Regions from separate parts of the Paenibacillus phoenicis genome, predicted to be linked through region 4. Evidence: predicted binding sites of a transcription regulator. Region 4 holds the regulator's gene; each other region holds the start of a gene.
The links. The regulator Rex, encoded in region 4, represses fermentation and respiration genes when NADH is low (regulators of the CRP and FNR family bind a similar motif). The targets are predictions, from matches to a motif close to TTGTGAAATATTTCACAA.

Region 1 (7,261 bases), 1.6 Mb from region 4:
TCAAAGACAAGGTAGGCGGACTTCTCAGGCAGGGCATTGATCGCGTTGGTCACTTTATCGCGCGTGTCCATTTCATTAAAGAAACGCTTGCCTTCGCTGGAAACAAGGATCGCGCCTTCGCCGCGCACGGCTTCACCGATCAGATAAGATTTCTCCTGTTGAACAGTCGGGTGAACCTGGATCTGATCCATATCAACGGTAACGCCGCCCAATTTCTCAATCATCGTAATGCCGTCGCCGGTGCTGCCAGCTTGGTTGGTCGTGACATATCCCTTTAAGTCCGGTCTAAACTGCGTGATCATTTCCGGATTGGCCCCGTAACCGCCGGTCGCCACGATGACGGCTTTGCCGGTAATCGTTTTTTCTTCGGTATCGTTCAGGACCACCTTCACGCCGTTGACTTTGCCGTCTTGCTGAGTAATCTCCTTGACATTGGCGTTGACGAACAACGGAATGCCTTGTTCTTCAACGTTTCGGACCAGGCCGTCCACCAGGTATTGTCCCACGGCGGAGCCGTCTTCCGGACGGTGCGTGCGTTTTTCGCTCATGCCGCCCGTAATCGTGAGGTTATTCAACCGAATGCCAATGGAATCGAGCCAATCGATCGCGCCTGCGGAATGGTCAACGAAGAAACGCAACAGTTCGGTATCATTTGTATTGTGGCCACCTTTTAGCGTCTCTTCATAGAACTTGTCGTTGCTGTCTTCAATGCCTTGTTCCTTTTGGAATTTCGTCTCCGAGGCGTTCATGCCGGAGGACGATTTCGTCGTGTTACCGCCGGCCACCGGCATTTTCTCGAAGATAACGGGGTTCATACCGTTGGCTTTCGCTTCGAGTGCTGCGGTCATGCCAGCACCGCCTGCGCCGATGATAATGATATCGTAGCTGTCCTTCAATTGATCGTGAGGCGTATAGCTTTTTTCGGATGCGCCGGCTACGGCTTCGGCTTCGTTTTCTTTGGCTTTGTCCGTCTGTCCGCCAGCCTGCGTCTGGTTCTGATCCTGAGCCTGGTTCTGAGGCTCATTCCCATTGTTGCCGCATCCCGCGATGACAAGCATCAAGGATAAGACGAGAATGAGTGCTGCTGTAACTTTCTTTTGCATGATAAACCCTCCACTTCTGTCTATATCGGGGTGCTGTTTCTCTTTCGTTCCCCTTGGAGAGGATAACATAAGGGCATACCATAGTAAGTGAACCATTTCACAATTCGACAAATTTTGATATCCCAGCGTCCGGTACCCAGCGTCCGGTAAAAACAAAAAGGCAACTCCGTCAGCCAGGTTAAATTGGCTTGGCGGAATTGCCTTTATTTTTGCATGATCTATACAGCTTCCATCTTCTGCGCGGTATACAAGCGGTAGTACAGACCACGTTTGGCCATCAGCTCATCATGCGAGCCGGATTCGGCAATCCCCTTGTCGGAGACATACATGATGCGGTCGCAGTTCTTCACCGTCGACAGCCGGTGCGCGATGATGAACGAGGTGCGTCCCTTGAGCAGCTCGTTTAAGCCTTGCTGAAGCAGGCGCTCCGTCTTGGCGTCGATCGAGGAGGTCGCTTCGTCCAGGATCAGAATGCGCGGATCGGCCAGCAGCGTCCGGGCGAACGAGATGAGCTGCCGCTGTCCTTGGGAGAGCTTCGAGCCGCGTTCGTTCACCTCGGTGTAGTACCCTTGCTCAAACTCGCGGATGAACTCGTCCGCGCAGACCGTTTTGGCCGCGGCGATGACTTCCTCCTCGGTGGCGTCCAGCTTGCCGTATCGGATATTATCCATGATCGTACCCGAGAAAATAAAGCTATCCTGCAGCATTATCCCCATCTGGCTGCGCAGCGACTTCAACGTCACTTGAGAGATGTCGTGACCATCGATCAGAATCGCGCCTTCGCTCACATTATAGAAGCGCGAGATGAGGTTGACGACCGTGGTCTTGCCCGCGCCCGTCGGTCCGACGAGGGCGATGCTTTCCCCGGCTTTTACCTCGAAGTTCAGGTGCTCCAGAATGTTCAGGCCTGGATCGTAAGCAAACGTAACGTCTTTGAATTGGACGTTGCCCTGCACCGGCGGCAAAGCCTTCGCCCCCGGGACATCGCTGACCGTCACCGGTTCATCCATCGTTTCGAAGATCCGTTCCAGATAAGCGACGGCGTTAATGAAGTTGTTATACAGCTGGGACAGGTTCAGGATCGGTTGCCAGAAGCGGGCCGCATAGTTACTCATCGCAAGGATGACCCCGAAGGTCACGCCTTCCGGACCCATCGCAAGCAAGCCAACCATATAGATCAGCGTCGTGACGATCGTCGCCAGGTTGTCGACGGAGAACGGGATCAGGGCGTTGTAGCGAAGCGCCCGCATCCATTCCTTGCGGTAGTTGCCGGCCAGGCGGGTAAAGATGCCTTCGTTATGCTTCTCGCGGGAGAAAATTTGCGTCACGCCAATCCCGCTGATGCTCTCCTGCAAATACGCGTTCATGTTGGAGCTTTTGTTGGAAACAGCCTGCCATGCCCGGCGCTGCCGGGTTTTGATCAGCAGCATAACGCCGAGGAACACCGGCAATCCGGCCAAGGTGACGAACGACAACCGGACATCCAACGCAAACATAAACACAGCGATAAAGATCAAATTGACGATCTCCAAAATAAAGTTGATGATCCCGTTGGACAAAACGTCCGATACGGCGTTGACGTAGTTGACGACGCGGATCAGGATTTTCCCTTGCGGGCGGTCGTCGTAATATTTAAACGGCAGCTGCTGCAGATGCTTGAACAGATCCGTACGGATATCGAAGATGATATCCTGGCCGACCCGGGTCATGATCCGGGAGCGGATCGTCGCCAGCTCGACGCTGACCACGATCGTGAGCAGCATCAGCGCAGACCACCCGACCAGCGCACCAAACGCTTTCTCCGGAATCGTCACGTCCACAACGTGTTGAATAATGAGCGGCGCCGACAGCGCGATTGCAGCCGACAAGGCGCTCAGCACAAACGCGATGATCATCGGCTTCTGCTGTTTTCGGATGTACACCATGGCACGTTTGAAGTGCTTTATGTCAAAAGGAGACTCCAGATTCTCATCCACATCGAACTTATTTCTGGCCATGGGCGCTCACCGTCCTTCCGATCCCTTCATTTTGAAGCATAAATACATCGTAATAATAGCCGCGTTTCGCGAGCAATTCCGCATGGGTGCCTTCCTCGATCAGCCGTCCGCCGTCCAGGATCAGAATGCGGTCCGCTTCGGCCGTGGTCGACACGCGCTGGGCAATGATCAGCTTCGTGCACGGGAAGTTCAGCTCGCGCAAGCTCTTCTGGATATGCTCCTCGGTTTCCAAGTCAACCGCGGAGGTGGTGTCGTCGAGGATCAGAATCGGTCGGCGCACCGCCAGCGCCCGGGCCAGCGCAATCCGCTGCTTCTGACCGCCGGATAAGCCGACGCCGCGTTCCCCAACGATGGTGTCATACCCTTCCGGCATTTTCGTAATAAAATCATGCGCAGCAGCGAGCCGGGCATACTCTCTCGTTTGTTCCTCCGGCAGTTCGGGATCGCCGTAAGCGATATTTCCGTCGATCGTATCGGAGAACAGCAGCACGTCCTGGGTCGCGATGCCGATGTTGCTGCGGAGCTCATCGAGCTCCAGGTCGCGGACGTCCACGCCGTCAACCAACACTTGCCCGTCGGATACGTCGTAAAAGCGGGGGATCAGGTTTACGAGCGATGTTTTGCCCGAACCGGTTGAGCCCATAATGGCGATCGTTTCCCCCGGATTCACCGAGAAGCTGATATCGTGAAGCACTTCATTGCTGTCATATTTGAAGCTGACATGCTTGAATTCGATCCGTCCTTCGTAACGGCGCTTTTCGATCGCTTTGTGCTCGTTTACGATTTTTGGTTTGGCGTAATAAATTTCTACAATTTTACTTAAGCTGGCGAAGAAACGTTGAATATCGTTAATGATAATGCCGATGTTGCGCATCGGGTTGGATACGGCCCAGATCAATGCGGAGAACGCGGAAAATTCCCCGAAGGTAATCCGTCCCTGCATGACAAAATATCCGCCAGCCAGCATCAGGATCACGTTAAACGCTTGTGCGAACGTCTCCAGATACGGGAAGTAGTCCAGCCACACGAGCGCGGCTTTCTTGTTCGCTTCTGAGAAGTGAATGTTCTTGTCGGTGAACTTCTCAATTTCAAATTCTTCACGGGCAAAGGCTTTAACGACGCGGTTCCCCGAGATGTTCTCTTGGGTGATCGTGTTCAGTTGGGACAACCGCTCGCGCAGATCCACGTACATTGGACGGACCTTTTTCGCGAAGATGTAAGCCACGATGAAGATCGGAGGCGCCAAGATCAGCAGCCACAGCGTCAACACAGCATCAATTGTGAAAAAATAAGCGACGGCCGCAACAAAGATCGTCACCGATTCAATAATCGTCTTGATAATCCACGCCATCGAGTGCCGCACCATGTCCAGGTCCCCGGTCATCTTGGTCATGAGGTCCCCGGTCCGGTTATGGTCATAGTACTCCATATCCTGGCCTTGGATTTTGTTGTAGAGGTAGATGCGGACTTTGTACAGCATATTTTGCGAAGCCTGCTCGTATTGCATCGTCGTCAAATAAGCAAGCCCCGTCCGCAGCAGAGAGAAACCAATCATCCCCAAGCAGAGCATGATCAGCAGTCCCCGTTGCTGCGATAAATTTTCCATCGCATGTTCACCTGTGATAAACGTGTCGACAATGCGTTGGCCTATGTACGGATTGATAATCATGAGCGAGGAGCCCACGACGGAAAGCACCAGCGCCGTGATATATCTGGCCCGGTTGCCCTCCAAATTCTGCCACAGCCATTTGAGTTCAAACAATTCTGATCACCCGTTTCTGTTTGTTGTTGCAAGCTGTCAAATGCAACCCCGTTTTCGCAAATCATCGTGATTATACCACAACCGTTCACAGGTAAAACCCGCATATTCCAGCGTGTTGTCACGTAGGTTAGCGTTTTCGTGATGGGATCGCCTCTTTGCTTTTATTTCGGTAAAATCTTTAGAATATGAAGTGAATAGCTCCGATTTTGCAGGCCGATATGAAAAAAAGTGAAGGAGGGATTGCCATGGTCGAAGATATCGTCATCGTACCGTTAACCGCTGAAGATCGAGAGGAAGCCTGCCGGTTATTCGAGCAGACGATTCCAGAGGCGTTTGCCGCGGAAGGGCTTGGACATTTAATAGAAGATATCCGCGAGGAAATTGAGGGGAAAATCCAGCTGGTGGACGCAGCGCTTGGGGCTGCACCTGGCTTTGATTCACGCGGGGATGGGCCACAAGCGGTGGAGAGCCCTGTCTTTTTCCTCGCTGCGAAGATCGCTCGGGAGGTGGTCGGCATCATTTCCTTTGGCCCTTGCGGGAAGGAAATCAGGGAATGTACCCAGCACGCGTTGGACGATGTTGGCGAGCTGGGGAGCTTGTACGTGCTGTCCGCCTATCAAGGACAAGGCATCGGATCGGCTTTGATCGAGGCGATGGCGAAGGCGCTGCGGGAGCGGGGCATCGAGCGGTTCTGCCTCGACAGCGGCTACAAGCGGGCGCAGCAGAAGTGGCTTCGCAAGTTCGGTGAGCCTTATGCCGTGGCCAAGGATTACTGGGGGCCGGGGCAAGACCATATGGTATGGTTGTGTCAGGTGGAGGACTACGTGGTGCGCAGGTAGGGTTTCCGACTTCACTCGGTGCTGAAATAAGGGTAAAAAGTGGTCTTATTCTTCAAAATCAACACGTTCCTCGTAAAATAAGGCCCTAAAATGGCCTTATTGATCTCAAATCGGGCCAATACGGGACATTTCAGCCTCTTTTCCTCCAAATAAGACCCTAAAAGGGCCTTATTTTCTTCATGGAGTGCAAAAGGGCGGAAATAACGCCACAAAAGGGCCTTATCGGAATGCTCTGCCGAAATGAGAACGGTCGGCCATCGCGCATGCACCGAACCGGTCCGATCCAACTCTCCATTTGCCGGGTTACCTGTGAAGTGTTATATTGGTAAGATTGGTGGAACGAGCTTCAAGCCTTGGGCACTTCCTGCCAAAATTAGCGATTCCGGCAGTAAGGCCGGCAAGGAGTTATTATGCAATTTAAAGAACTGAACCTGATCCCTTCGATCTTAAAAGCGTTGGAGCAGGAAAATTATACGGCACCTACGCCGATTCAACAACAAGCGATCCCGCCGATACTCAGCGGCCAAGACTTGCTGGGTTGCGCGCAGACCGGTACGGGGAAAACCGCAGCATTTGCCATCCCTACACTGCAGTTGCTGCATAAGGATGGCGCCCCGCGTGCAGGCCGGCGGAACATCCGCGCGCTTGTGATCACGCCAACCCGCGAGCTGGCGCTGCAGATTTACGAAAATTTTTGCACCTACGGCAAGTACCTGCCTCTGAAATGCGCCGTCATCTTTGGCGGCGTGTCGCAGAAACCTCAGGAGGCCGCGCTGCAAAAGGGCGTAGACATTCTGGTGGCCACGCCCGGAAGGCTGAACGATCTCATGCAGCAGAAGCTGATCGATCTGAAGAACGTGGAGCTCCTGATTTTGGATGAAGCGGATCGCATGCTGGATATGGGCTTTATCCACGACGTCAAGAAGATCATCGCCAAGACACCGTCCCAGCGGCAAACCTTGCTCTTCTCCGCCACGATGCCAGATGCGATCGCGCAAATGGCCGATTCCATCCTGAGAAATCCCGTCAAGGTGGAGATTACGCCGGTTTCCTCAACGGTGGACACCATCGGGCAGTATCTGTATTACGTGGACAAGGGCAACAAGAGGGATCTGCTGATTCATCTTTTGAAAGACCCGTCCATCGAATCCGCCATCGTCTTTACGCGGACCAAGCATGGGGCGGACCGGTTGGTGCGCCACTTAACGAAGGCGCAGGTCAGCGCCAAAGCCATCCATGGCGACAAATCGCAAGGCGCTAGGCAGACGGCTTTGCAAGATTTCAAGAATCGCACCTTGCGCGTCCTGGTTGCTACCGATATTGCGGCACGGGGCATCGACATCGACGAGTTGTCCCACGTCATCAACTATGAGCTGCCGAATATTCCCGAAACATACGTCCACCGGATCGGGCGGACCGGCCGGGCCGGACAAAGCGGCGTCGCCATTTCGTTCTGCGATTTTGACGAGAAGCCGTACCTGGCCGATATCGAGAAATTGATCGGAAAGCGGATCCCTGTCATTAAGGAGCACCCTTATCCGATGCAGCAGACCGCCTTAG
Region 2 (7,261 bases), 2.2 Mb from region 4:
CTCCGACCGGGATACGATTATTGCTGTCGCAGGCGCTTCCAAGAAGGAATACCTGGATAAGCAAATTAGTTCCTTGCTGGAGAGCAGCATGGATAGCCGTAAAATCATCATGGAAACAGCGTCTGGATCGTACGAAATTACGAAGGATCATCCAGAAAACATCTCTTCGTTTGTCATTGCGCCAATTATTGCTGGCGGTGACCCGATCGGGACTGTGGTGCTTGTGAACAAGGACGATTCTGTGAAGATGTCCGACTTGGAATCGAAAATGGCGGAGACAGCTGCCGGTTTTCTCGCAAAACAGATGGAGCAATAAAAAGAACTCAAGATATCCGCAAGACGCATGGAGGAACTTACACACACCGCTGTTTGGGGCGGACGCCGTCCGTCCGAAACGTAGAGGGATGTGTAAGTTTTTTTGTGTTGGGGCTTAGGAAATGGCGATGGCCTCCGTTTCGTCTTATAATGGAACCTGTTAGCTTAAAAAACATGCTGATGACTGTTAAAGCAAAGTAGGTTGCCATGATGGAAACGAAGGAAAGCCTGTCCTCCAAGCTGCTAAAGGGAGCGGCCGTTCTGAGCGCGGCGGCGCTAATCACCAAGCTGCTGGGAATGCTGCAGAAGATCCCGCTGCAAAATATCGGGGGAGACGGCGTATTCGGCATTTATAATACGGTATACCCTTTGTACACCCTGCTGGTTACGCTCACGACCTCGGGGTTTCAGGCGGCGGTGGCCAAATTTATTGCGGAACGCCAGGCCCCTGGGCTGGAACGGGAGCGGAGCGAGGTGCTGCGACTGGCATCGGCGACGATGCTGGTGTTGGGGGTTGCCTTTGCGGTGCTGCTTTACTTTGGCGCCCCGGTATTATCGCAGCTCATCGGAAGCAGCTTGTTGATTCCGGCTTTTCGCGGCGCGGCGCCTGCGCTGCTGCTCATCCCGGTGGCGGCGGCGCTGCGGGGATATTTTCAGGGACACCAAAATATGACGCCGACCGCGGTCTCCCAGGTGGTGGAGCAGGCCATTCGTGTCACGGTGATGATCGTCCTGCTGCTGGCGTTAAGCCGGCTGGGAGCCGCTGATGCGGATCTTGCCGGAGGGGCACTGGTCGGCTCCTCTGCGGGAGCAGCTGCGGGTCTTGCCGTGATGCTGCTGTATTGGCGGGGCTATACCCGTTCTTCGCTGCAGCGGCGGGAAGCCGGACCATCGGCGGAGGCGGATCAGCCGCTGACTGACGAGAAACGATTGTTGCCTCGGGAAACAAGGGGGCAGCGATGGTCCGCGCTCTTCAAGGTTGCGCTGCCGATCAGCTTGGCCTCGCTTGGGGTGCCGCTGATCAGCCTGGTGGATACGTTCACGCTGCCGCGGCTGCTTTCCGCCCATGGGGAGGAGCTGCAGATCATGGCCCAGGTGGGGATTTACAACCGGGGTATCCCGTTGGTTCAGCTCGTCACGATGCTGGCGACGTCGCTGTCGGTGTTGTTTGTGCCCGCGATGGCCGAGCTGCAGATGAAGGGAGATACCGGGGCGATCCGGCGTCAGGTGCAGCTGGCCTTGCGCTGGTTCTGGCTGATCGGCCTGGCGGCTTCGCTGGGCCTGGCCTTGCTGGCTGCGCCCATCAACGTCATGCTGTACGAGGATGCGGCGGGATCGGCCACCTTGGCTTGGGTGGCCTGGACGGCGGCGCCCGGCGCGCTGGTCGCGGCGACGAGTGCCCTGTTACAGGGCCTCGGCCACGTGCGCGCCCCGGCGCTGCACCTGCTCGCTGCGGCATTGCTCAAGACCGCGTTAAACGCGGTGCTCGTGCCGCAGCTTGGCATCACCGGCGCCGCCATCGCCGGCGTCGCCGCGTACGGCGCAGCAGCGGCGCTGAACGCCGCGCTGCTGCTGCGCCGGGTCCAGCTGCGTCCGCGCCTGCGGGACGCGCTGCTGCGCCCGGCGGCGGCCGCCCTGGCGATGGCCGCCGCGGTGCTGGCGCTGCGCCTCGCCGCCGCCGAGCTGCCCGCAGGCCGCGGGGGGGCCGCGGCCGTGAGCCTGCTCGGCGTGCTGCTTGGCGCAGCCGTGTTCGTCGCAGCCGTGCTGCGCACACGGCTGCTCAGCGCGGCAGAGCTGGGCGCCCTGCCGCGGATCGGCCCGAAGCTGCTGACGCTGCTTCGGAAGCTGCGGCTGCTGCCGTAGCGCTCTGCGCAGCTTGCTGCTTGCCGTTGCAGCGGAACTTACTGCGGTTACCGCCGGATGGCGCAGAAAATTTCAGTTTCGCCGCCAGCAATGGTATAGTAATAACATGCTGAACGGACAGGGAGTGAAAGGCATAACATGAGCGCAACCATTACAGTGGTCGGCCTCGGCTCGGGAGATCCCGACCGGCTGACCTTAGGCAGCCTGAAGCGGCTGCAGGAGGCGGAAGAACGTTACGTCCGGACGAAGGACCATCCGGTGGTGGACTGGCTGGAGCAGACGGGCGTCCAATTTACTTCGTTCGACGAGGTGTATGAAGCGAAGGACGATTTTCCTTCCGTTTATGAGGAGATTGCCTCCAGACTGTTAGCGCGGGCTGAAGCAGGGCGACAGGGAGAGAATATCGTATACGCTGTTCCTGGGCATCCGCTGGTTGCCGAAGCGACGGTGAAGCTGTTGCGGGAACGCTGTCCGGAGCATGGAATCTCGCTCGATATCATCGGCGGGGAGAGCTTCCTGGACGAGGCCTTCGTTCGTCTGGGCTTCGATCCGATCGAAGGGTTCCTCCTGTTAGACGCCTCGGAGGTCCGGGGGGAAGCGATCGATCCGAGACGGCATACATTAATAGGGCAAGTTTATGACCAGATCACTGCTTCGGAAGTCAAGCTGGGGTTAATGGAGCTGCTGCCTGACGATTATCCGGTCGTTGTGGGACATGCCCTTGGGGTGGCGGGACAGGAGCGGATCGAGCGGGTTCCGCTGTTTGAACTGGATCGTATGACCGGCTACGGGAACCTGTCTCTGGTCTATGTGCCGGCCAGCGAGGACGATACGCTTCGCAACCGCAGCTTCCAGCGGCTTCATGAGATCGTGTCGATTTTGCGCAGTCCGGGTGGATGTCCGTGGGATCGCGAGCAGACGCATGAATCGATTCGCAAAAATCTCATCGAAGAAACCTACGAGGTGCTGGAGACGATCGACGACGACGATCCCGACCACATGCGTGAGGAGCTTGGCGATCTGCTGCTGCAAATCATGCTCCATTCCCAGATGGAGGAGGAGACCGGCACTTTTACGGTGTATGATGTCATCCAGGAGCTGAATGAGAAGCTGATTTACCGCCATCCGCATGTCTTCGGCAATTTGAGTGCGGAGGATGCCGAGGCGGCGCTGAACAACTGGGAAGCGATGAAGGCCGAGGAGAAGAAACGCAAAGGCATCCAGCCGGAGCGCCAATCGGTCATCAGCGGGGTGCCGCGTGATTTGCCGGCATTGATGAAGGCATACAAGCTCCAGAAGAAGGCGGCCAAGGCCGGATTCGATTGGGAGGATATCGACGGGGTTTGGTCCAAGCTGGAGGAGGAGATCCGCGAGCTGAAGGAAGCCGTCGCGCAAAAGCAAGATCCTGAGTCGCAGGAGCTGGAGCTGGGCGACGTGCTGTTCTCGGTGGTGAATGCTGCCCGGTACATCGGAGTTGATCCGGAGCAAGCCCTCTCGCGGACGATCCGCAAATTTACGGAGCGGTTCCATTATGTCGAGGAACGGCTTCGCGAACAGGGCAAAACACCTGGCGACAGCACATTAGCCGAAATGGACGCCTTATGGGACGAAGCTAAGTCGAAAGAACGGGAATGATGGGAGAAAAGGACTAAATTTCAGTTTTTTTGAGAAAAAAACAAAAAAAAGTTCCTAAGAGTGCAGGATTTTTCAAATCAAGCAAGAATACTCATACAAAGATAACCATCTGGCGCTGGGTAGGCTTGAAGGCAGGCCTGAAGCCTATAGTGCCAAGGTATCACCTATTTCTTTAATTATTGGGAGGCATTATTAATGAACAAAACAGATCTGATCAACAACATTTCCAGCAAAAGCGGTTTGACGAAAAAAGACGTTGAATCCGTATTGAATGGTTTTCTCGGCGAAATTACCGATGCACTTGCTAGCGGCGACAAAGTTCAACTGATCGGCTTCGGTACATTCGAAACTCGCAAACGCTCCGGTCGTACGGGCCGCAACCCGCAAACCGGCAAAACAATCGAAATCCCAGCTTCCACAGTTCCGGCATTCAAAGCGGGCAACAAACTTAAAGAAGCTGTAAAATAATGCGTCTCGATAAATTCCTGAAGGTATCGCGGCTGATCAAGCGGCGCACCGTGGCGAAGGACGTCTCCGAACAAGGCAGAGTTCTGATCAACGGGCGCGAATCCAAACCGAGCAGTACGGTGAAGGTGGGCGACGAAATTACGGTTCAATTCGGCCAGAAGCTGGTGACCGTGCGCGTCGAACGTCTGGTCGAAACGACTCGTAAGGATGAAGCTGCTTCGATGTATACCTTAATCAAGGAAGAGCCCATCGCAAAAGAGACCGGTCTGGACTGGTCCTGACATAGTGACGCTCAGAGCATGTTCCGTTTCTTCGGGGCATGCTCTTTTTTAACCTCATGAGGTGTAAAAAATATCCTAGCCAAACTGTGAATTCATGATAATATAGTAAATACACTTACTAATGTTTTCGATAAGCACACATCTGCTTCTTAGAGAACACCTCTGAATCAACCTCATGTTTAAATCATCGACGCTGCACATGCGGCACACCTCTACGAAATGAAATCGCGCCTAACGATCAAGCAACTTTCATACTAACGATCGAACAACCAAACGAAGCAGGAAATGAAGAAACAGGCAACAACAAACCAACTAGAGCAGCAGATCCTATCGTCGCTCAGGCTGCAGCTCACTATTCAGAAACCGGGGTGATCCAATCAACGAAGATAATTTAAAACGCTTACAAAGTGAAAATATTCACAACTATTTCGTTCATCATTTTTCACGACAGCCATAGGGTATACCAAGGTCCATAATCCAGTCTATCCAAAGGATGATTGCCTGATGAAACAGCTCGTGCACAAGCTCTATGCGCGGGGAGAGCTCTCCAAGGAGGAGCTCGTCGATCTACTGGAGCATATGGATGTCGAAACGCGCAAGGAGCTCTTCCGATTGGCCCGTCTAAGGCGGGAGCAGGCTTACGGGGACAAGGTGTATATGCGCGGTTTGATTGAATTTTCAAGCTACTGCCGGCGGAACTGCTTGTATTGCGGACTGCGGGCCGGGAATCGCGAAGCGGAGCGTTATCGGCTCAGCCCGGAGGAGATTCTCGAATGCTGCCGGGAAGGATACGAGCTGGGCTTCCGCACGTTTGTGCTCCAAAGCGGGGAGGATCCCTGGTATACGGCCGATCTGCTGGCTGCCTTAATCCGGGAGATCAAAGCGGAGTTTCCGGATGCGGCCATCACCTTATCCATCGGCGAGCGGGAGGCGGAAACTTACCGATGGCTGTATGAAGCGGGGGCGGATCGCTTTTTGATGCGTCATGAAACCGCTTCCCGAAGGTTGTACCAGGCGCTGCATCCTTCAATGTCCTTTGATCACCGGCGCCAATGTTTGGAGACGCTGCAGTCGATCGGCTATCAAGTTGGTGCAGGCTTTATGGTCGGGTTGCCCGGCCAGACCGCGGAGGATTTAGCGGAGGACTTGAACTATCTCCAAACGCTAAACCCAGACATGATTGGCATTGGCCCGTTTATTCCCCATGATCAGACCCCGCTTGGCAATGCGAAGGCCGGATCGCTGGAGGATACACTGGTTATGGTCGCGCTGGCCCGCCTGTTCCTTCCCGAAGCCTTAATTCCCGCGACAACCGCGCTTGGTACGTTACACCCGGAAGGAAGGGAGTTGGCGCTGAAGGTCGGGGCCAATGTGGTCATGCCCAATCTGTCACCCGTTGCCGTCCGCAAGAAATACGCTTTGTACAACAACAAAATCTGCACGGGTGATGAATCCGCCCAGTGCAGGCATTGCCTTGAGCTCCGGATTGAAGCCGCGGGCTTTTCCGTAGATATGGGAAGGGGGGACAGCCTGAAGGCGCTGGCAAGCCGCCGTCATGCTTAGTCATCGTTGCACAGAAGTCGGTTGAGTCAAGAGATGAGGCATTTTTATTTCGTTATTATTCGTGAATTATTTCACAAAAAACGTAGAGGAGACATGGCGAATGAGCATATTGACCAAAACCAATGACCTTGGCTTTTTTGAAATTCGGCTGGAATCTATCGGCGGGCTCGGCGCCAATCTGGCCGGGAAGATGCTGGCGGAATCCGGGGTGCTTGGGCTCGGCCTAAATGGAGCAAGCTTCTCGTCTTATGGTTCGGAGAAGAAGGGCTCCCCGGTGAAGAGCTTTATCCGCTTTTGCGAGCCGGACGTGGAGATCCATGACCACAGCCCAATCGAGGAACCCCACGTCATCGGCGTGTTCCATGAAGCGTTGCACAAGACGGTAAATGTCCTAAGCGGCTTGAAGCCGGACGGAATCGTGTTGGTGAACTCAACCCGCGATTTTGAGGAAATTCGGCGCGACTTGAAGTTCCCTTACGGGACGCTCGCTGTGGTGGACGCGATGGGGATTGCCATTGACGAGCATACGAAGGTGAACACCTCGATGCTGGGGGCGTTGTTCCGGATATGCGATTTTTTGGATCCAGATTCGATGCGCGAAGTGATTCAGCATACATTCCAGAAAAAATACCCGCACTTGGTGGAGCCCAATCTGCGTACGTTCGACCGGGGGTATCATGAGGTGCGCTTCCAGACGATCCCGGCTCCCGAGGGGGTACAAGGGATACAATTCGAACGGCCGCAGCCGCTGCTCGGCTATAAGACGCAGGCGCCGGGCGGCATTATCCGGGCGCAGGGCAACAGCCTGCTGAAGGATTTGAGCGGCTCCCGACAGGGTTTTGTGCCGGAGCTGGATACGGACAGCTGCATCCATTGTGCTAACTGCGACTCGGTTTGTCCCGATCTGTGCTTCGTGTGGGAAGCTGGGGAGGACAAGAAGGGGCGCCCGCAAATGTTCTTGAGCGGAATCGACTACCAATATTGCAAAGGTTGCCTGAAATGCGTGGAAATCTGCCCAACGGGGGCGCTTAGCATGCGTCGGGAGGAACCCGGATATGCCGACAGCCACCGCGTCGCTCACGTCTTTCAGTAGAGGTTTTTTTCCAAGGTCAAGGTATTTTGAACTCGCAGAAGAG
Region 3 (7,261 bases), 1.8 Mb from region 4:
AACGGCGCGTGACCCGCGGGGATTTGCGGTGAAGTTTTATACGGAGGAAGGCAACTACGATTTGGTGGGTAACCATCTTCCGGTCTTCTTTATCCGCGACGCGATTAAATTTCCGGACATGGTGCACTCGCTGAAGCCAGCTCCGGACACGAACATCCAAGACCCGGCACGGTATTGGGATTTCATGACTCTGTCCACCGAATCGACGCATATGATGACCTGGGTGTTCTCGGACTATGGGACGCCGGCGAATTACCGCCAGATGGACGGCTTTGGCGTGCATGCATTTAAGTGGATCAATGCCGAAGGCAAGATCACGTACGTCAAATACACCTGGAAAACGAAGCAGGGGGTAAAGAACCTCTCGGCGGCGGAAGCTCAAGAAGTACAAGGTCGAGATTTCAATCATGCGACTCGCGACCTGTACGACCATATTGCGCGCGGGGAATTCCCGCAGTGGGAGTTGAATGTACAGCTCATGCCAGTGGAGGATCTGGATCGTTGGGGCTTCGATCCGCTGGATCCCACGAAGGTATGGCCGGAAGACAGCTATCCCTTGATCAAAATCGGCACGATGACGCTGAACCGTAATCCGCAGAACTTCTTCGCGGAAGTTGAGCAGTCGGCGTTCTCGCCAAGCGTGCTCGTACCTGGCATCGAACCGTCCGAGGATAAGCTGCTGCAAGGCCGGTTGTTCTCTTACCCGGATACCCAGCGTTACCGGCTTGGTGCTAACTATTTGCAAATCCCGATCAACTGCCCGTATGCCCCGGTCCGCAACCATCAGCGGGACGGCTTCATGAACGTGAAGCAGGATCCGTCTCCAATCAATTACGAGCCGAACAGCTTCGACTCCAGCCCGAAGGAAGATCCGGCCTATCGTGACAGCGTAGTGCCAGTCAGCGGAAATATCGGCCGCGAGAGAATCGCCAAAACAGATGATTTTACGCAAGCAGGCGAGCTGTACCGGAGCTTTACGGCTGAGGAGAAGGATCATTTGATCTCCAACCTGGTGAACGATTTGAAGCAGACACCGGAGCAAGTTCAGCTGCGCGCGGTGTGCAACTTCTTCCGAGCTGACAAAGAATACGGCATGCGCCTGGCGCAAGGTCTTGGCGTAGATATCAGTGGCTTTATTCCATCCAATGCTCAGGGATAATCGATATCCCTTTTATATAAAGAAGGCATCTTCCGTACCTTTTGGGATCGGGAGGTGCCTTTTTGTGTGAAGATTTCAGCCGCGGGCGTGAGGAAATGTATGGTAAAATGAGAGCAGTAGAAAGGAGTTGAATCGATGATGACAACAAAGGATCCAGTGATTAAGCTGACGGATTTGCGCATGAGCTATGGGGGACATCACGTTCTGAACGGCGTGGATTTGGAGGTGTATCCGGGTCAGATTATCGGTTACATCGGGCCCAACGGGGCGGGCAAGAGCACGACCGTCAAGATTATGCTAGGCCTGGTCGAAGGGTATCAAGGCGAGGTCCGGGTATTTGGCCAAAATCCCGGTGACGGCGACGTTAGCTACAAGAAGCGTATCGGATACGTCCCGGAAATCGCCGAGCTTTACGATACGTTGACGGCATGTGAATACTTGACCTTCATTGGCGAGCTGTACGGCTTATCCGCCGATGACGCAGAGATGAAATCCCGGCGAATGATGACGGAATTTGGCCTCGGTGACGTTTTTAACTCCCGAATTTCGACGTTCTCTAAGGGCATGAAGCAAAAGGTGCTGCTGATTTCCAGCCTGCTGCATAATCCGGACGTGCTGTTCCTGGACGAGCCGCTGAGCGGGCTTGACGCCAACAGTGTCATGGTCGTTAAAGAAGTGCTTGCTCTCTTGGCGTCGCAAGGCAAGGCGATTTTTTACTCCTCTCATATCATGGACGTGGTCGAGAAGATCAGCAGCCGGATCGTCCTGCTGGACGGAGGACGCATTGTGGCCGACGGCAGCTTTGACGAGTTAAAGGCCCAGAACCATGAAGGTTCGCTGGAACAGATCTTCAACCAGTTGACCGGATTTAATGAGCATCAGGATATTGCCAGCCGGCTTGTATCGATCGTGCAAGAGGTGTAGCGGATGGAAGAAATGAAGAGCTTGCTAGTGTTGGACCGGTTCCGTGGTGCATTCGAGAAGATGGGCGTGGATTATTCGGTGATGCGCCGAATCGTTCAGGTAAAGCTGGCGATGGATGCGAGAAGGAAGCCTACGCTGGCCAAAAGTTCAAATCAGAAGCGGAAACAGGATACCGCGGAGAGCAACCAGTTTCTGCGCTCGCTGTGGTTGTACGTCCTGTTTGGCGGATTTAGCTCGATGTTCGTGCTGATGGGGGACAATCTGCTGTTTCAGATGAGCATCTTGTTCGGCATTATGATGTTTATGGTCATGACTTCGATGATCTCCGATTTCTCCTCGGTGCTGCTGGATATTCGGGATCGGAGCATTTTGGCGACGAAGCCGATCAACCGCCGCACGCTCACGATGGCGAAGACGGTACATATTTTTATTTATTTGTTCTTTTTGACCGGAGCCATTGCGGTGATTCCGCTGGCGGTCGGATTATTCCGGCAAGGGATCGGGTTCTTTGCTCTGATGCTGCTGGAGCTGATCCTGATGGATCTGTTGATCGTGGTGTTAACCGCGCTGTTGTATTTGGTCGTGCTGCGGTTTTTTGACGGTGAGAAGCTGAAGGATATGATCAATTACGTGCAAATCGGGATGACAATCACGATTGCGGTAGGTTATCAGGTGTTGGTCCGGCTGTTCGACTTCACGGAGATGGATATCGTCTTCAAGCCGGCGTGGTGGCAGTACCTGGTGCCGCCGGTATGGGTGGGCGCTTCCTTCCAAACGCTGCTTCACCCGGGAGAAGGTATGACGTATGCCGGTCTGGCGGTGCTGTCCGTCGTTGTTCCGCTGGCCGCGTTCCTGCTGTACCTGAAGCTGATGCCGGCGTTGGAGCGGAACCTGCAGAAGCTGGCAGAACCCAGCGCGAAGAGCGGGCAGCGGTCGGGGAAGATGCTGCGCCGAATCTCCGATAGGCTATGCTCCACGCCGCAGGAGAGCGCCTTTTTCCGTTTCACCTGGTCGATGCTGGGAACGGAGCGTGAGTTTAAGCTGAAGGTGTACCCTTCCCTGGGCTTCTCTATCGTGTTTCCTTTCATCTTCTTATTCTCGAACGGACTCGATCAGGGCTTGGAAGGGATCTCCGGTTCCCGTTCGTATTTGTTCATTTATTTTAGCGGGATTATGCTGCCAACGCTCATCATGATGCTGCGTTACTCCTCCCGATATAAAGCGGCTTGGATCTACCGGACCGCCCCGATCACCAGCGAAGCGTCTATTTACAAAGGGGCCTTGCTGGCGAGCTTGGTTCGGCTTATGCTGCCTTTGTATGTGGTGGAGGCGGCGATTTTTGCCGTGCTGTTCGGAGCGTCCATTATCCCTGACTTGATTGTGGCAGGACTCGCGATGTTTGCTTACGCGATTCTTTGTTTCCTATGCATGCGCAAGGGACTACCTTTCTCTGAACCCTTTGAAGCGGCGGGGCAGCAAAACCAATCCTTTGTTTTCATGGGGTTGATGCTGCTGCTCGGCGGATTTGGCTTGCTGCATTGGCTTGCAACGTCGCTTCCGTTTGGGGTTGTGGCCTACGGGCTGCTGATGATCGCAGGGACATGGCTGGGATGGAGACTGGCTTTTCGGACGCAGGGAACGAAGAAGGTGGCAAGACCGGATGGCAATGACTAAGAACAACGGGCCGCGGATTCGCCGGGTGATGGCTTTTGCCGGACCGCGGATGCTGTGGCGGCACCCGGTGTTAACCCTGATGCACCTCCTCGATGGCGTGAAGAAGGGCCATTCACAGTAATGTCATAAATTGTACGACCCTCAAAAAACGTTGATCTGATGCGGGTTTCAGGCCATGTTCGGAATTGTGACATTTCTCATGTGATTTCTGTCACAAAATTATTACTTTTTCCCCGTTCGTTTTCATGGATCAGTGATAGAATTCACATTAGATAATAATTATTTGAAAGTAGGGGAAAAGAAATGCTGGATCCGATTGTGCTTGCTCGCCTTCAGTTTGCGGTGACAACGATTTTCCATTTCTTCTTCGTACCCTTGTCCATCGGCCTGGTGGTGCTGATCGCCATCATGGAAACGATGTACGTCGTGAAGGGCAAAGAAGAATACAAACGGATGGCCAAGTTTTGGGGGAAACTGTTCCTTATCAACTTTGCGGTAGGGGTCGTGACGGGGATTCTCCAAGAATTCCAGTTCGGGATGAACTGGTCGGATTACTCTCGCTTTGTTGGCGACGTATTTGGTGCGCCGCTGGCGGTGGAGGCGCTGTTTGCCTTCTTTATGGAATCAACATTTATTGGGCTGTGGATCTTCGGTTGGGATCGTTTGTCCAAAAAAGTGCACCTGTTGTGTATTTGGCTAGTTGCTTTAGGGACGACCGTCTCGGCGTTCTGGATTTTGGCCGCGAACTCGTTTATGCAACGTCCGGTTGGTTTCGGGATCAACAACGGCCGCGCAGAAATGAACGACTTCTTCGCTTTGATCAGCAACGGGCAATTGTGGGTGGAATTCCCGCATACCGTGTTGGGCGCTTTTGCCACAGGAGCTTTCTTGATCGCTGGGGTCAGCGCTTATAAATTGATGAAACGTCAAGATGTGGCGTTCTTCAAAAAATCGTTTACGATCGGCATTATCGTGGCCTTGATCGCTTCGTTCGCCACGGCGTTGTTTGGTCACCAACAAGCGCAGTACCTGGTGAAGACGCAGCCGATGAAAATGGCGGCTTCCGAAGGGCTGTGGGGCAAGTCGGGTGACCCTGCGCCTTGGACGCTGTATGCCCATATTGATTCGGACGATGGGAAGAACAATTTTGAGATCAAAATTCCTTACCTGCTGAGCTTCCTGTCTTACAGTAAGTTCTCCGGTGAGGTTAAAGGCATGCACGAGCTGCAGGCCGAATATGAACAAACTTATGGTCCTGGCGACTACATTCCTCCGGTACGGACGACCTTCTGGAGCTTCCGGATCATGATTCTCGCCGGCTGTTTGATGATCGTGCTTGGGATGTACGGAACGTATTTGGCATGGCGCAAAAAGCTTGAGAACCCCAAAAACAACTGGTTCTACCGTGTCATGTTGTGGTCGATTTCGCTGCCGTTTATTGCGAACACCTCCGGCTGGATTATGACGGAGATCGGGCGTCAGCCATGGACGGTATTTGGCTTGATGCAGACCGCGGATAGCGTATCGCCAAGCGTCACCGGCGGACAAATTCTGTTCTCCCTGATTGCCTTCACGCTCATTTATGGGGCGCTTGGCGCGGTGATGGCTTACTTGTTCGTGAAAGTGATCAAGAAAGGACCCAATGAGATCGCCATCACCAGCCGTGATCAGGTCGGGGATCCATTTGGTAAGGAGGGATATCATGTCTCTTAATGAGCTTTGGTTTGTCCTTGTCGCGGTGTTGTTTGTGGGGTTCTTCTTCTTGGAAGGCTTCGACTTCGGGGTGGGAATGAGCACCAAGTTTTTGGCCAAGAATGATATGGAACGCCGGGTTCTGATCAACTCGATTGGCCCGTTCTGGGATGCGAACGAAGTTTGGCTGCTGACCGCCGGTGGCGCGATGTTCGCCGCTTTTCCGAACTGGTACGCCACGTTGTTCAGCGGCTACTATACACCGCTTGTCGTTTTGCTTCTCGCCTTGATTGCGCGGGGCGTTGCCTTTGAGTTTCGCGGCAAGGTGGACAGCGGCAAATGGAAAGGCACCTGGGACTGGGCGATCTTCCTCGGCAGCCTGTTGCCTCCGTTCCTGCTGGGCGTTGTGTTCTCCGGCCTGCTGAAGGGCTTGCCGATTGGCGAAGACATGGAAATGAAGGCCGGACTGTTTGATATGGTGAACCTGTACACGTTGATCGGCGGGATCACGGTTGTGATGCTGTGCCTCGTTCACGGGCTGCTGTTTGCCTCCTTGCGGACGACCGGCAGCTTGCAAGAACGTGCCCGTAAGCTGGCTCACAAGCTGCTTATTCCGCTGGCCGCCCTGTTCGTGATCTTTGGCGTGCTGACGTACTTCGAAACCGACGTATTTGAAGTGCGCGGCTTGCTGATCAGCCTGGTGGCTGTACTGGGCGTCGTTGCTTTTGTCCTGGCAGGCTGGTTTATTCGTAAGCAAAAAGACGGCTGGGCGTTTGGCATGACCGGTGCGATGATCGCTTTGTCGATTGCTGCGGTATTTGTGGGGCTATTCCCACGGGTGATGGTCAGCTCGATTAGCGATGCGTTCTCCTTAACGATCGATACCGCTTCTTCCGGCCACTACTCGCTGAAAGTCATGACGATCGTCGCATGCAGCTTATTGCCATTCGTGTTAGGCTATCAAATATGGAGCTATTTCGTATTCCATAAACGCGTACACGAGAAGGAGCATTTAGAATATTAATGGGACGCGGATTAATGAAAATCGCGGGGATCAAGCAGGTCATGATGATCATGGCCTTGCTGACCCTCGTTCAGAGCTTTGCAATCATCTGGCAGGCCAAATGGTTGGCGGAGGTGATCTCCGCCCTGTTTGCCGGGGCCAAGCTGCAGGAACAAGCCGGCGGGGCCGGCTTGTTCCTGCTTGCTTTTATCGTCCGTCAGGGCTGCGGCATGATGCAGCAGAAAATAGCGTATGCTTTTGCCGAAGAGACGGGACGAAGCTTGCGGGAGCGGGTGCTGGAGAAGTTGTTTCAGCTGGGGCCGCGTTTTGCCGGGACCGCGGGAACCGGGAATTTGGTGACGTTGGTGCTTGAAGGGGTGACCAAGTATCGCAATTACCTGGAATTGTTCCTGCCGCGCATGCTGGCCACGGGAATCACCCCGATCTTGATTTTGGCTTATGTGTATAGGCTCGACCTGGCATCCGGGATCATCCTGACGATTACGATGCCGATTCTGATCGCCTTTATGATCCTGATCGGGCTGGCGGCGCGCAAGCAGACTGAGCGGCAGTTGAAATCGTACCGGACGTTGTCGAACCACTTCGTGGATTCGCTGCGCGGGCTGGAGACGCTCAAGTTCTTGGGACGCAGCAAATCGCATGTCACGTCGATCGAACGGGTCAGCGATGCTTACCGGTCAGCGACGATGAAGACGTTGCGGGTTGCCTTCCTGTCCTCGTTTGCTTTGGACTTCTTTACGATGTTATCCGTTGCTTCGGTGGCGGTCAGCTTGGGGCTTCGATTGGTG
Region 4 (7,261 bases):
CGGATGTCAAAAACCGCTCGTTCCCGGCAGAAGAGCATGTGTTCCGCGCGGATCAAGGCGTGCAGGAATCACTGGGAACTTTGTATGGCAAAGGAAAGGTGGAAGTCCGGTCATGAAGACCTTTAACAAGATTGTCCCGCTCCGTGAACAGTTGAAGGATGCGCGGTTCACAGCAGCGAAAGAAGGAAAATCAATCAAAGTTGCGCTCGTGCCAACGATGGGATATCTGCACGAGGGGCATGCAAGCTTGTTGCGTAAAGCACGGGCGGAGAACGATCTGGTAGTGCTGAGCATTTTCGTAAACCCGATTCAGTTCGGGCCCAACGAGGATTTTGAGCGCTATCCCCGCGATCCGGAGAAAGACCTGGCCTTGGCCGAGCGTGAGGGCGTGGATTTCGTCTTTTTGCCTAGCGTTGAAGAAATGTATCCCCAACCGACCCGCACCCATATTAAGGTCGCTGGTTTGACGGACGTGCTGTGCGGTGCTTCGCGACCGGGCCATTTCGACGGGGTAACCACCGTTGTCGGTAAGCTGTTTCATATCGTGCAGCCGGACCGCGCTTATTTCGGGCAAAAGGATGCCCAACAGGTGGCGGTAATCACGCGCATGGTAGAGGATTTGAACTTCGATGTCGAAGTCATTCCTTGCCCGATTGTTCGTGAGGCCGATGGACTGGCGCTCAGCTCTCGAAATGTGTACTTGAGTGCGGAAGAACGGCAGGCTGCACTTGTCTTGTCCCGCAGTCTCGAGCGCGCAAGAGCTAAAGCAGAGGGAGAACGTCCGGTGACCGCAGGGGAGCTGCGGGCGGAAATCCGCGACACAATCAGCGCTGAACCGCTGGCGAATATCGATTATGTGGAAATTTCGGATTTTCCGGAATTGTCGCCTTTAGCGGACGATGAATGTGTTGATGCCGCTGGCCGCCAAAAAGGTGTGTTGATCGCCGTTGCCGTGAAATTTGGCACGACGCGGCTGATCGATAACGTCATTTTAACGAAGAAGGTGAACCATTAATGTATAGAACGATGATGAAATCGAAAATTCACCGCGCAACCGTGACGGAAGCTAACCTGAACTATGTGGGCAGCATTACGATCGACGAGGATCTGATGGAGGCTTCCGATCTGCTGGAGAACGAGCAGGTGCAAGTCGTCAACAACAATAACGGCGCCCGCCTGGAAACGTATGTGATTCCGGGACCTCGCGGCAGCGGCGTGATTTGTTTGAACGGTGCGGCGGCACGACTTGTGCAGCCGGGCGACAGTGTCATCATTATTTCTTATGCCCAAATGTCGCCGGAAGAAGTCCGCAGCCATAAACCAACCGTCGTGTTCGTTGACGAAAACAACAAGCCGGTGGATAAGGCGCATCAAGAACTCCATGCCATGATCCGTTAATAAGGTTGTTCAAAAAGCATCTTCGGATCACGAGGAGGCCATGGGGGAAGGGGCTCGGCGTCAGCCGGGCCCTTCGTATGTTTAATTATGATGCGGCCGCGCTACACTATTCATGCCGCTGAATTGTATTCGATTTTTCGCATATAATTGGGCCGTAGTTCGCATTACCCCCAATCTATTCGATTTTTCATATAGAATTTGGGAAATTGCCCGCTCAACCCACAATTTTGTATGAAATTTCGAATACAATGAGCTGTAAATCGCAACAAACGCTGAAATGTATTCGATTTTTCACATCCAATCAGAGAAACGGGCCATCAAAAAGTGTAATTCCTCCCTGCCGGAATGAAATCGTCCCCCGAAACAAAAAATGTACGTAAGGCTCGGACTGATTTCATTTTCGTTAGGGGGATGCGAATGATGTTTCAGCATGTGTTTGCGGAAATGAATGAGATGTTGGACGAAATCACGAGGAAATACCCCTTGGCCGGCCATGCCCAGAAGCAGGAGCTCGCGAAGAAATGGAGCCTGCTTCAGCATATGAGCGACGGCATTATCGAGGAATGGCTGAGCTTTGAGGAGAAAATGGGATATTTACGCCATGCGTTCCGGAGCCTGGAGTCCAGAGAGACCCCCGATCTTCCTGAATTGGATGACCCCGCCTTTGTGAAAGGCCAAGGGTATTACAAGCTGCTGATGTTTCCCCAGGCTTCTGCTCAATTTGAGCAGGTGGTGAAGCAATTTACGGACAGCGTGTTGGCTCGGACTTATCTAGGGATGTGCCATCTGCACCTCGAGCAATTTGACAAAGCCGCCAAGCATTTCTGGATCGTGCTGGAAAAGGCTGCGAACAAGCGGCTGCGTTCCATTATATACAACGCGCTGGGGTGTATCGAGGCGCACAAGGGCGTATTTGAGAAGGCAAAAGAGTACTTCAAGTTGGCTCATCACAGCGATCCGTCCTTGCCCGAGCCGTTGGCCAATTTGGAGGCTTGTGCGAACAGTACAGGTAAACTGCATTACGGCCCCGAGTTAACTTCGCTATTGTAGGATTTATGATTCATTAACTGCAGGTCACGCACTTATTTACGGCATGTTTTTGGAAGCGATGCGAACACCGCTCATGGCGGCGCATCGCTTGTTTTGTTTTGTGATTTTTATTACAGATATGGTTTGTATTAATTTTCAAATTGGCTATCTTCTGTTATGCTGTAAAGAGACTGGAATGAAGGGACAACTAATTGCAATGAAATATGCTGTGCTTGATTTTGAAACGACGGGTAACCAGTCCTCCGATGATATTATTCAAGTGGGACTTGCCATTATAGAGCCGGATCGATCGATTTCTCAGGTGTATCGTTCCTTCGTCAAGCCAGGCGTTCCGATCCCACCGTTTATTACGGGGTTAACGGGCATCACCGATGAGGATGTGAAGGATGCGCCGGAGCTGGACGAAGTGATGATGGAGATGGTTCCACTCCTGAACGACGTCGTGTTGGTTGGGCACAACGTAGCATTTGATTTTAATTATCTGCAGAGCGCCTTGGACAAAACGGGCTACTTGCCGTTCACCGGACGGATCCTGGACACAATGGATTTCTTGAAAATCCTGTTCCCTTCGCTGACTTCTTACCAGCTGGGGATGGTGGCGGCGGAGTTCGAGGTGGAGCATGAGCGTCCGCACCAGGCGGACAGTGACGCGCTGGCGACGGCGCTGATTTTCCTCAAATGCTTGGAGGAATGTGACCGACTGCCGCTGCTGACCTTACAGCGTTTGGCCGATCTGTTTGCAGGTGAGGACAGCGATCTCGGGTGGTTTTTTGATGCCATGGTGCAGGAGAAGGAGCGCGAAGCGCTGCCAAGCGAAGACGGCTTTGTATACTACCGCCAATTCGCCTTGCAGGTTGAAGATTGGCTTGACATTGAAGCGCCAAGGGACAGCACGGAGCGCAATCCGCTGGCGGGCGTGACCTTCGAGCAGTTTATGGAGCAGGTCCGGGAACGATTGCGGGAGCGTTTGCCGCAGTATGAGGAGCGGGAAGCCCAGAACATGATGCTGAATGAGGTCATGCGGGCTTTTGAGGAAGACAAGCATTTGCTTGTTGAAGCTGGAACGGGAACGGGCAAATCCTTAGGATATCTGCTGCCGGCCATTTACCACAGCGTCAAGAACGAAGAGAAGGTCATGGTCAGCACGCACACCATCAACCTGCAGGAGCAGCTTAGGGAGCGCGATGTGCCGTTGTTGACGGAGGTCGTGCCTTTTCCGTTTCGTGCAGCCGTTTTTAAAGGTAGGCAGCATTATTTGTGCTTGCGCAAATTTGAACATAAAATAAATAGAAAAGACTTCTCAACACCTAAAGAAGAGGTGATGACGGCCGCGCAAATGGTCGTATGGCTTACCCAAACGGAAAGCGGCGATGACGAAGAGCTGAATCTCGGCAATCGCGGCGGTGATTTATGGGAGACGGTGGCCAGTGAGTCGGAATCCTGCTTAGGCCGATCCTGTCCTTGGTTCCGCAAATGCTTCTATCATCGCGCAAAACACGAAGCCGGTGTCGCGGACGTGGTCATTACGAACCACTCTAAGCTGTTTACGGACATCCAGGCGGGGCATCAACTGCTGCCGGGTTACGAGCGGCTGGTTATCGATGAAGCGCATCATTTAGAGGATGTGGCCGGCAAGCATTTGGGGATTCATATGAAGTATTTTACGGTCGTGCATACGCTGACCCGGTTATTTAAAGACAGCAAGACGGGGCAGCTGGCCAACCTTCGCAGCTCGCTTGAAGCGTCGGGCGCGGAGAAAGCCTCAGAATGGTGCTCAGTCATCGACGGAATCTATCCAACGCTGGTGGACGTGAAGGAGAGCTGGGACAAGCTCAGCGAGCTGCTGTTCAGCTTGATGCCTGACCGCAGCGACGCCGCCCCTGGCGATCCCGGGCAATTCGTGTACCGGCTGTTGCCGAATCGAAAACCAAAGGATTGGGAGACGCTGACCGCGCTCGAAAATCAAATTTACGTAGGTCTTGGCGACGTGCTTCGGAAAGGGGAGCGCCTCCTGTCCGAAATCCGAGAAGAGCAGGACGATTATGCAGCGGAGAGCCTGATCACCGATATCAGCGGCTTGTTTAAAGATTTAGCCGGGGAACGGGAAGCGCTGCGCTTCTTCATGAAGCTGGAGAGCGAGGACACCGTCTATTGGATGGAGGCGAACGGGAACTTCCGTAGCCGGTCGCTCCAAATGTATGCGGTGCCGATTGACGTCAGCGCTCAATTGAAGCAATTTTTCTTCGACCGGAAGAAGAGCGTCGTAATGACGTCCGCGACTTTATCGGTGGATAAATCGTTCCAATATATGATCGAGCAGCTTGGCTTGACTGAGGCGGCGGAAGAGGATCGGTTGATCACAGCGATGCTGCCCTCGCCGTTTAACTACCGCGATCAGGCGTTGCTGGTGATCCCGCGCGATTTTCCAAGTGTGAAGGGCAGCGTGGGGGATGACCATTTCATTCATACGCTGGTGCAATCGCTGGCGGATGCCGCGGTGGCGACGCAAGGTCGCATGCTGGTGCTGTTTACATCCTATCGGATGCTCAGGCAGGTGTATGACCCGCTGAAGGAACTGCTCGCAGCGGAGGGAATCACGGTGATCGGACAAGGGATGGACAGCGGCAGCCGCACCAAGCTGACCCGGCGGTTCCAAGGGAACAGCGCATCGGTGCTGCTCGGGACAAGCAGCTTTTGGGAAGGGGTGGATATTCCTGGCGAGGCGCTGACCAGTTTAGCGATCGTACGCTTGCCGTTCCAGCCGCCAAACCACCCGCTGATGGAAGCGAAGAGCGAACGCCTGCAGCGGGAGAAGAAGAATCCATTCATGAAACTGTCCGTCCCGCAAGCGGTTATCCGCTTTAAGCAAGGATTCGGACGACTTGTCCGCTCGTCGCAGGACCGCGGCATCGTGATCGTTTATGATACCCGGATCCTGGAATCTTATTATGGAAAATATTTCTTATACTCTTTGCCCGGACCGAAGATGGAGCATATGCCATTAACTCAGATGGTTCCGCGCATCTCGGAATGGTTAAATCCCGAAGCCTAAGCCGCTTCATAGATCGCATTGAAGAATAGGGGGAACAAGCATGAAGTCAGATAAAATTTCGGACGCTGTCGTCCGCAGACTGCCGGTTTACCTGCGTTTCTTAAATGAACTCAGCCGACGGGAGGTGCCAACGGTGTCCTCCCAGGAGCTCGGACAGAAGCTGGATCTCAATCCGGCGCAAATCCGTAAGGATTTGGCTTATTTCGGCGATTTTGGCCGGAAGGGGATCGGCTACGATGTCGCTTATTTGATTGAAAAAATTCAACAAATTCTCAATCTGGACCAACAGATTAACGTCGCGCTGGTGGGTGCCGGGAATCTGGGGCAAGCCCTTTCGAATTATAATGCGTATTTGAAGGATAATATGAAGATTGTTGCGGTGTTCGACGCTTCACCGGCTAAGATCGGCAAGCAGATCAACAACATCACGATTCAGCCGATCGAAGAGCTGGCGGAAACCGTCCGGGCGAAAAATATCCGCATCGGCATCATCACCGTGCCGGATACGGAGGCGCAACGCGTAGCGGATGAGCTGGTTGCCGCCGGAATCGGTGCGATTCTGAACTTCGCGCCAACGATTCTGAAGGTTCCGCCGGAAGTTCGGATCCATGCGGCTGACTTCACTACTGATTTGCTGAGCTTGGCTTACTACTTGGAAGACGGAAAGGAAACAAGCAACGTATGAGTCGTAAATGGTTAATTAAGAACGGGACGTTTGCCGTCTTAAATGCGGACCGTCCTGTAATTCACGGATATATGCTCGTTGAGGGCGATACGATCAGCTATATTGGCGAAGAGCGCCCGGAAGGCGTGGAAGGCGCCGAAACGTTGGACGGCAAAGGGTTGTTGTTCCTGCCGGGCCTGATCAATACCCATGGCCATGCGGCGATGTCGCTGCTGCGCGGCTATGGGGATGATATGGTGCTGCAAACCTGGCTGCAGGAGAAAATGTGGCCGATGGAAGCCAAATTTACTGCGGCGGATGTGTATGCCGGTACGGCGTTATCTGTGTTGGAAATGCTCAAGGGCGGGACGACGACGTTCCTGGATATGTACGATCACATGGACGAAGTGGCCAAAGTCGTGGAGGAATCGGGTATTCGCGCCGTGTTGATGCGCGGGGCCATCGGGTTGTGCTCCCCGGAAGAGCAAGATCAGAAGCTCAAAGAAGCGATCGCGTTTGCTCAGAACTGGCACGGCAAGGCAGAAGGCCGCATCACCACGATGATGTCGCCGCATGCACCATACACCTGCCCGCCAGCCTTTATCGAGAAATTTGTGCAAGCTGCCCATGATCTCGATTTGCCGATGCACACGCATATGTCGGAGACGCGCGCCGAGGTAGAGCAGAACGTTAACGATTACGGCGTCCGCCCGGTAGAACATTTGCTGAAGCTGGGGATGTTCTCCCGCCCGACCCTGCTTGCCCACGCTGTGCATTTGACGGACGAGGAAATCGACATCTTGGCAGCGCACGGCGTTACCATCTCGCATAACCCAGGCAGTAACCTGAAGCTGGCCAGCGGGGTCGCCCGCATACCAGAACTCCTGAAGAAGGGCGTAGTTGTATCGCTGGGTACCGACGGTCCGGCGAGCAATAATAACCTGGATATGCTGGAGGAGATTCGTTTGGCTGCGCTGATTCATAAAGGCGTATCCGGCGATCCAACGGCGGTTCCTGCGCTGGAAGCTCTGAAAATGGGGACGGAATACGGCGCGAAATCGGTCTTCTTGCAAAATACAGGCAAGCTGGCTGCTGGC

Region 1: the regulator Rex is predicted to act here: its motif matches at 1,189-1,206, upstream of U9M73_RS00025 (flavocytochrome c).
Region 2: the regulator Rex is predicted to act here: its motif matches at 4,968-4,985, upstream of hydE ([FeFe] hydrogenase H-cluster radical SAM maturase HydE).
Region 3: the regulator Rex is predicted to act here: its motif matches at 3,957-3,974, upstream of U9M73_RS16195 (cytochrome ubiquinol oxidase subunit I).

What each region holds. Positions count from the first base shown of each region.
Region 1 is NZ_JAYERP010000001.1:3,621-10,881, forward strand. It holds gene U9M73_RS00025 (flavocytochrome c) at 1-1,103, opposite strand, end outside; gene U9M73_RS00030 (ABC transporter ATP-binding protein) at 1,322-3,100, opposite strand; gene U9M73_RS00035 (ABC transporter ATP-binding protein) at 3,087-4,862, opposite strand; gene U9M73_RS00040 (GNAT family N-acetyltransferase) at 5,108-5,701, shown strand; gene U9M73_RS00045 (DEAD/DEAH box helicase) at 6,112-7,261, shown strand, end outside.
Region 2 is NZ_JAYERP010000001.1:3,797,905-3,805,165, forward strand. It holds gene spoVT (stage V sporulation protein T) at 1-316, shown strand, start outside; gene U9M73_RS18055 (polysaccharide biosynthesis protein) at 523-2,178, shown strand; gene yabN (bifunctional methyltransferase/pyrophosphohydrolase YabN) at 2,317-3,813, shown strand; gene U9M73_RS18065 (HU family DNA-binding protein) at 4,009-4,281, shown strand; gene U9M73_RS18070 (RNA-binding S4 domain-containing protein) at 4,281-4,562, shown strand; gene hydE ([FeFe] hydrogenase H-cluster radical SAM maturase HydE) at 5,067-6,125, shown strand; gene U9M73_RS18080 (2-oxoacid:acceptor oxidoreductase family protein) at 6,226-7,218, shown strand.
Region 3 is NZ_JAYERP010000001.1:3,410,534-3,417,794, reverse strand. It holds gene U9M73_RS16215 (catalase) at 1-1,159, shown strand, start outside; gene U9M73_RS16210 (ABC transporter ATP-binding protein) at 1,295-2,083, shown strand; gene U9M73_RS16205 (hypothetical protein) at 2,087-3,757, shown strand; gene U9M73_RS16200 (nitrous oxide-stimulated promoter family protein) at 3,744-3,878, shown strand; gene U9M73_RS16195 (cytochrome ubiquinol oxidase subunit I) at 4,061-5,470, shown strand; gene cydB (cytochrome d ubiquinol oxidase subunit II) at 5,457-6,473, shown strand; gene cydD (thiol reductant ABC exporter subunit CydD) at 6,473-7,261, shown strand, end outside.
Region 4 is NZ_JAYERP010000001.1:1,603,085-1,610,345, reverse strand. It holds gene panB (3-methyl-2-oxobutanoate hydroxymethyltransferase) at 1-116, shown strand, start outside; gene panC (pantoate--beta-alanine ligase) at 113-1,015, shown strand; gene panD (aspartate 1-decarboxylase) at 1,015-1,398, shown strand; gene U9M73_RS07540 (tetratricopeptide repeat protein) at 1,819-2,448, shown strand; gene dinG (ATP-dependent DNA helicase DinG) at 2,645-5,500, shown strand; gene U9M73_RS07530 (redox-sensing transcriptional repressor Rex) at 5,541-6,185, shown strand; gene U9M73_RS07525 (amidohydrolase) at 6,182-7,261, shown strand, end outside.